3 regions of the Rhizobium sp. NPDC090275 genome follow, and region 2 is predicted to be linked to each of the others. Evidence: predicted binding sites of a transcription regulator. Region 2 holds the regulator's gene; each other region holds the start of a gene.
What was found. The regulator LexA, encoded in region 2, represses DNA repair genes until DNA is damaged. The targets are predictions, from matches to a motif close to TGTTCNNNNTGTGTTCNG.
Positions count from the first base shown of each region.

Region 1: the regulator LexA is predicted to act here: its motif matches at 867-884, upstream of ACIQUB_RS23595 (metallopeptidase family protein).
Region 3: the regulator LexA is predicted to act here: its motif matches at 919-936, upstream of ACIQUB_RS14310 (DNA recombination protein RmuC).

Region 1 is NZ_JBIVYL010000010.1:99,584-101,848, reverse strand. It holds gene ACIQUB_RS23600 (hypothetical protein) at 1-845, opposite strand, end outside; gene ACIQUB_RS23595 (metallopeptidase family protein) at 1,009-1,446, shown strand; gene ACIQUB_RS23590 (DUF1737 domain-containing protein) at 1,482-1,688, opposite strand; gene ACIQUB_RS23585 (CoA ester lyase) at 1,700-2,265, opposite strand, start outside.
Region 2 is NZ_JBIVYL010000002.1:524,342-526,606, reverse strand. It holds gene ACIQUB_RS06890 (VOC family protein) at 1-331, opposite strand, end outside; gene lexA (transcriptional repressor LexA) at 531-1,256, shown strand; gene ACIQUB_RS06880 (ComEC/Rec2 family competence protein) at 1,250-2,265, opposite strand, start outside.
Region 3 is NZ_JBIVYL010000005.1:99,151-101,415, reverse strand. It holds gene ACIQUB_RS14310 (DNA recombination protein RmuC) at 1-886, opposite strand, end outside; gene ACIQUB_RS14305 (methyl-accepting chemotaxis protein) at 1,082-2,265, shown strand, end outside.

The DNA of each region.
Region 1 (2,265 bases), on a different contig from region 2:
GGAAAGCGAGTGTTGGCTGATGGGCGGACAGGGAAAAACCGGCGGTCATGGGGGTTCCACTCCAGAAGAATGGAGAAGGGAGCCGGGTTTCGGCTCTTCTCCAGGGTGATGCGAAAAATTGGATTGCCGATGCTGCCGCCCAGCATCGAACCATCAGGCAAGGGCCGCGCCGCAGATGGCGCGGGTTCGGCAAGAAAGCGGAAGATGGCGCTGCTGGCCTCTTCTTCCGCTGCTTGCCGCAACAGGAAAAGCGGGCGGCGCGATGCCTTGGCCCGCAGGTTGAGACGGCGGCTTTCCGTCAGGCCGAAGGGCGTGGGATTGCCGCGAACCTCAAGAATGGTGGCTGGAAAGACGCCGCTTTCGACGGCGGTTTCCGCCAGCCACAACGCATCCTCCAGCCTTTTCGGCGCGGCGTGCAGGAAGAGCCGCGGCTTCAGGCCGAAATCGCGGAGGCCGACGGCATAGGGCCGCCCGGCCTCCATCGTCGCCACCGTGTCGGCGATCCAGAGGATCGGCAGGTGCGCGTTTGCCCCCTCCTCTTGCCCGTGCTGGAGCATGGCTGCGATCGCCAGAACGAAGCCGCTGCTTGCGCCGGCATTGCGCAGCAGCGTCGTGCGGATTTCCGTCAGGCCATCAAGCGGCAGGCCGCCGTCGAGTGCCTCATCCAGAGCGGGGATGCCAAGCGGCAGGCGCAGGGCGTCTTCGCTCTTCGGCTTGTCGAGAACGGTGTCGGCCAAAGCCTGGTTTTCCGCCGCCGCCAATGCGGGCACCGGTTTTCCTTCAAGCTTTGCAATGGTTTCGCGGAGCGCAAAAAGCCGCTCGCGCGCCACGGCCGACTGTGCCACGACGTCACTCCATCTATCGGATGTTCCTATTATGTTCCTATGGATTCCAGAGCTCGGCCGAAGAGTCAACAGCCGTTTGATGTGAATTTATTCCTGCCTTTGATTCCGCTCTCGAAAATCAGCGGCAAAGGCTCTATATGGGCGGCAAAGGAAAGGAGCTTTTATGGCTCGCATAGACCAGAGCGACAATTGGCAGGATCGCCACGCTCCGACAATCAGCACGTTCGAGTCCCTGGCGATGGAGGCCTACAGCCACCTGCCGGAAGAATTCCGTGCGCTGACGACCAATCTCACGATCGAGATCGAAGACTTCCCCGACGACGAGGTGTTCGAGGACATGGCGCTGGAAACGCCGTTCGATCTGCTCGGCCTGTTCGAGGGGCGCGGGATTTCCGAGCGCTTCACCATGGAAACGGGCGAGCTGCCGAACCGCATCCGCCTCTACAGGCGGCCGATCCTCGATTATTGGGCCGAGAACGACGAGACGCTGGGTGATATCATCACCCATGTGCTGATCCATGAGATCGGCCACCATTTCGGTCTCAGCGACGACGACATGGAGCGGATCGAGGCGAGCGCCGAAGAGGCGGCCGAGCGCTAGGCGCCGGGGTCTTCACGCGCGCGCCGCAGCAAATCCTACTGTTCGGAGAGCTTCATGTCGGGGTGGTAGTCCTTGCCTTCGACATGCTTGACGATCGCCTGGGCGCACATCACCTGGCCGGTTTGCGAGTTGAAGGTCATGGCCGGGGAGCCGTTCAGCGACCAGCCCTTGTTAAGGGCATCGGTTACGCGGTGGCAGAAGGCGGCGTCGTCCTGGCCGGTCAGAAGGCGGTAGAGCTTCATCACATCGTCTTTCAGTTTGCCGTCTGGCCTTTTGCCTTCTGGCGTTCTGCAATCAGGCGGGCTTTATGAACCAGAGTTTCCGCCTGGACAAGATGCAGCCGTTCGATCATGCGTCCGCCGACATTGATGACGTTGAGGCCATCGGTGGCGGGGTCGGCGAAAGCTTTCATGATCGCTTGGGCTTCTGCGATGGCGGATGCGTCCGGCCCGAAATGCCGGTTGGCGGGCTCGATCTGCGCGGGATGGATCAGCATCTTTCCATCGAAGCCCATGGCGCGTGCCTCGGCGCATTCGGTGTCGAAGCCATCGATATCCTTGAAATCGTTGAAGACGCTATCGATGGCGCAGAGGCCGTAAGCGCGTACGGCGAGGATCACCTGCATCAGCCAGGGCACGAGATATTGCCGGCCGGGCTGCGGCAGTACGCCGGTTTCCTTGCGCAGGTCGTTGAGGCCGACGACGAAGCAATCGAGCCTTGAGCCCGCAGTTCGCCCGGCTTCGGCGATCGCTGCAGCATTGAGGATGCCGCGCGGTGTCTCGATCATCGCCCAGATTCGCAGTTCGTCGGGTGCATCGG
Region 2 (2,265 bases):
CGGCGAGAAAGCGTGTGTGATCACTGTCGGCATCAGGCGTCCCGAAGACGATCGCCGACAGCCCGTCATCGCCGCAGCGGAAGCGAAAGGCGCGGTCGCGGGCGGTGAAGACGTTGCCATCGCCGATGGCCGCTTCGTAAGTCTCCAGGCTGGCGATGCCGAGCGGCTCGAGATAGGTTTTGTCGGCGAAGAAGACGCAGGCATTCTCGGTGCCGAATGGGTGCCGCGCATCGGCGGCGACGGTAAAACCGAGCTTACCCAGGCGCTCGCGCGCCATCTCGATGTTGACGACCGGCAGCACCACGTGGTCCAGAGGATGGGGGTCACTCATCAGCAAATCCTCCCGAAATCGGCAGAGATGTGCGCTGGCTTTCGCCACAATGCAAGAGGCGAGCCCGGTTAAATCGAATGAAGTGCAAAATCGCGACGATTCCGAGCCAAGTTTTACGAAAATTTAGGCACTTGCGGAACACATATGGAACATATAGTGTCCGTTCTGGCTTTGTTTCACGACTCTGGGGTTCATTTCGATGCTGACACGCAAGCAACAAGAACTGCTTCTGTTCATTCATGAGCGGATGAAAGAGTCGGGCGTTCCGCCATCCTTCGATGAAATGAAGGATGCACTCGATCTCGCATCAAAATCCGGCATTCACCGGCTGATCACCGCGCTGGAAGAGCGCGGCTTCATTCGCCGGCTGCCGAACCGAGCGCGCGCGCTCGAGGTGATCAAGCTGCCGGAAGCCTATAATCCGAGCCTGCAGCCGCGACGCGGCTTCTCGCCGAGCGTCATTGAAGGCAGCCTCGGCAAGCCGCAGCCGGTGGCCGCAGCCCCTGCCCCGAAGGCCGCGCCGAGCGCCGACAACGGCAACTCAGCGTCCGTTCCCGTCATGGGCCGCATCGCCGCCGGTGTGCCGATCTCGGCGATCCAGAACAACACCCACGACATCACCGTCCCCGCCGACATGCTCGGCTCCGGCGAGCACTACGCGCTCGAGGTCAAGGGCGACTCGATGATCGAAGCCGGCATTTTCGACGGCGACACCGTCATCATCCGCAACGGCAACACCGCCAACCCCGGCGATATCGTTGTGGCGCTTGTCGATGACGAGGAAGCGACGCTGAAGCGCTTCCGCCGCAAGGGCGCCTCGATCGCGCTGGAAGCCGCGAACCCGGCTTACGAAACGCGTATTTTCGGGCCCGACCGCGTCAAGGTTCAGGGCAAGCTCGTCGGGCTTATTCGCCGGTATCACTGAGTGGTGACGTCACTAGTTGGTGACGGATCATCGCTGAAGCTGTCGTTGCGCCAGTCATAGGCGCGATGGCGCATCCACGGGCGACCGACGCTTTCATAGGCTGTTTTGACGACCGGCGCCCCCTGCTCGTCGATGCGGATTTCGACGGCGCCCGATCGCCTGAGGGTTTCGCCGGTCAATAGCATTGCGCCGGAACGGCATGTCGCCTGGCGCAGACGGACAGGCGTGATGACGATATCGGCAACGTCGCAGGCAGGACCGAGATAGGCGGCGTTTTCGAGCATCGCGATGATGTAGCCGCTGTCGAGCGCTGTCACGCACCAGGCCGTCTTCAGGCACTGAAAAGCGCTGTCATTTGTGGACGCTGCGGCATCGCGCATCATGGCGCGGGCTTCGCCTTGTTGTTTCAGTGTCAGCCTTGGTCGCGGCTCTCCCCTCTTCGGGATGGGCAAGGCCTCGCCTTCAAGCATGTCAGGCGGCTTGTGTTCTTCGATCGCGAGCGCGCGTTGCCATTGCCCGAAGATGAAGTCGGGCGGGCGTTCGCGGTTGCTGGCGAGGCCGTCGCCTGTGACTGCCGCCACGAGGCTCCCATCCTCGGAGACGACCAGCTCGGGCGCAGGTGCCGCAGGCAGCAGAACAACGACGAGCGTTGCAAGCGCGGCTCCCACAGCGCCGATCCATCGCAGCCGTGTCCGCATCAGCCCCCAGACTAGGAAGCCGAGCACGGCGATCGGGAAATACCATTCCGGTATCCGCCCGATATCGACACTGCCGCCCCAGCCGGAAACCATCTTGGCGATGTCGATCACCAGATCCAGCCCGAAGCCGGCGACGGTCCATAGTGGCGCGTCCAGACCAAAGGGCGTCGCCAACATCGCGAGCATTCCGAAAGGCATGACGATGAAGGAGATAACGGGCATTGCAAGCAGGTTGGCGGGAAGGCCGTAGCCGCTCAGCCGATGAAAATGCTCGATCGAAAACAGCGCCGTCGAGAAACCGCCGATCATCG
Region 3 (2,265 bases), on a different contig from region 2:
GCAGCGACGGCGAGACGATCACCACGCGGGCCCGATGCGCCTTCTGCACGATCGCTTCGAAATTCTCGTGAATTTCCGCGAAGATCGATTCCGACGGCACGAAGAGGAATGCGGTGTCCTGCGTTTCGCCCTGGATCAGATACTTCTCCGCGATATCGCGGATATGGATCTCCATATCGCGCCGTAACTGCTGCGACGCGGCCTTGGCAAGATCCGGCCCGCTCGCCTCGCGAATGGCATTCCATCCTTCCAGCGGAAACTTGGCGTCGATGACAAGCGGCGGCGCGCCATTGGGCATCCGGATCGTGCAGTCCGGGCGTGAGCCGTTGCTCAGCGTCTGCTGGAAGGCATAGGCGCCGATCGGCAGGCCATCGGCAACGATCGTCTCCATCCGCGATTGGCCAAAGGCGCCGCGCGTCTGCTTGTTGGACAGGATCGCCTGCAGCCCGACGACGTCCTTGGCGAGCGTCTGGATATTGTTCTGCGCCGCATCGATGACCGCCAGCCGCTCCTGCAGTCTCCTCAGGTTCTCATGCGTCGACTTGGTCTGCTCCGTGATGGTGGTGCTGACCCGCTGCGACATGCCATCGAGGCGCTGGCTGATTGCCTGGTTGAGTTCCGATTGCCGAGAGCCGAACACCTCGGCCATCGCCGCCATCCGGCCCTGCATTTCCGATTGGATCCGCAACAGTTCCATCATCCGCGCATCCGCCTCGGCGGCTCGCTCCAGCGCCTCCTCGGCCTGCTCGCGCCGAGCCTGGCCGCCACGAACCAGCAAGGCAAGCATCAGGACGATCACGATGGCCAGTGCCGCGCCGGCAAGGGCAAGCGACATGGGGCTGAGACCGGAAAGGGTGGCGGAAAACGACTCGGTGCTGGTTGTCATCTCGGCACCATAGCAAAGTCGTGCAGCTTTTCCAGATCAAAACGTGAACATCGTAAATGGTCTTACGGGCGGCGCGTGCTGCGGCATTCGAGCACCAGCTAAGAAATAACCGCATAATTTAACACTTGCGAAACTATATTCGGCAAAAGCTGCGCGAAAATTGCCCTTCATCAAATGCAAAAGCAGAAATATATTATGAGCAGCCAGCAGCCTGAAAACGGTCTCAAGCAACGCCTCGATTTCATCGAACTGGACGACAACGCGCGGCAATCGCTGCGCCAGATGCGTCCGGCGATTTCGGAGCTGCTGAGCGGCGCGCTCGAACGATTCTACGGGAAGCTGGCGCGCACGCCCTCGGTCGCGAGCTTCTTCTCCGACAAGTCGCATATGAATAGTGCCAAGACCCGGCAGGAGGCGCATTGGGCCAATCTCGCCGGTGGCAATTTCGACGAGGCCTACGTCAAGGGCGTCGTCGCGGTCGGCAAGACCCATGCGCGCATCGGCCTCGAGCCGCGCTGGTACATCGGCGGCTACGCGCTTCTTATGAGCGATCTGATCAAGGGGCTGATGGCCAAGGAATGGCCGTCGCGCTTCGGTCGCGGCCAGGGCAAACTGCTCGCCGAAAAGCTCACCGCCGTCGTCAAGGCCGCGATGCTGGATATGGATTATTCGATCTCGGTCTATCTGGAAGCGCTGGAAGAAAAGCGGCTGAAGCTCGAAGAGGAACGCCAAAAGGCAGAAGCCGATCAGGCCATGGCGCTGAGCCATCTCCGTCGCGGTCTCGAAGCGCTGTCGCGCGGCGACCTCGAAGCTACCTTGCCGGCTGATCTGCCGGGCAACTTCAAGGATATGGGTGACGACTACAACCGCGCAGTGGCCGCCCTTCGCGCCTCCTTCGCATCGGTTCGCGCCACATCAGGCGAAATCCTGCGCGGCACCGATGTGATCGCCAAGGGCTCGGACGATCTGGCGTTGCGCACCGCCCAGCAGGCAGCCGGCGTCGAGGAAAGCTCGGCTGCCCTGCAGCAGCTCTCCGTCAGCGTCGGCCAGACGGCATCCAACGCCGAAAAGGCGTCGGCGGCCGTGCGCGAAACGCAGCAGAAGGCGAAGAACTCCGGCGAACTGGTCACCAGCGCCGTCTCCGCCATGGCCGGCATTGAAAGATCGTCGAGCGAGATCACCAAGATCATCGGCGTTATCGACGATATCGCCTTCCAGACCAACCTTCTCGCGCTGAATGCGGGCGTTGAAGCAGCGCGCGCGGGCGAAGCCGGTAAGGGCTTTGCCGTCGTCGCCCAGGAAGTCCGTCAGCTGGCACAGCGCTCGGCCGATGCCGCCAAGGAGATCAAGAAGCTGATCTCCGAGAGCTCCGCGCAGGT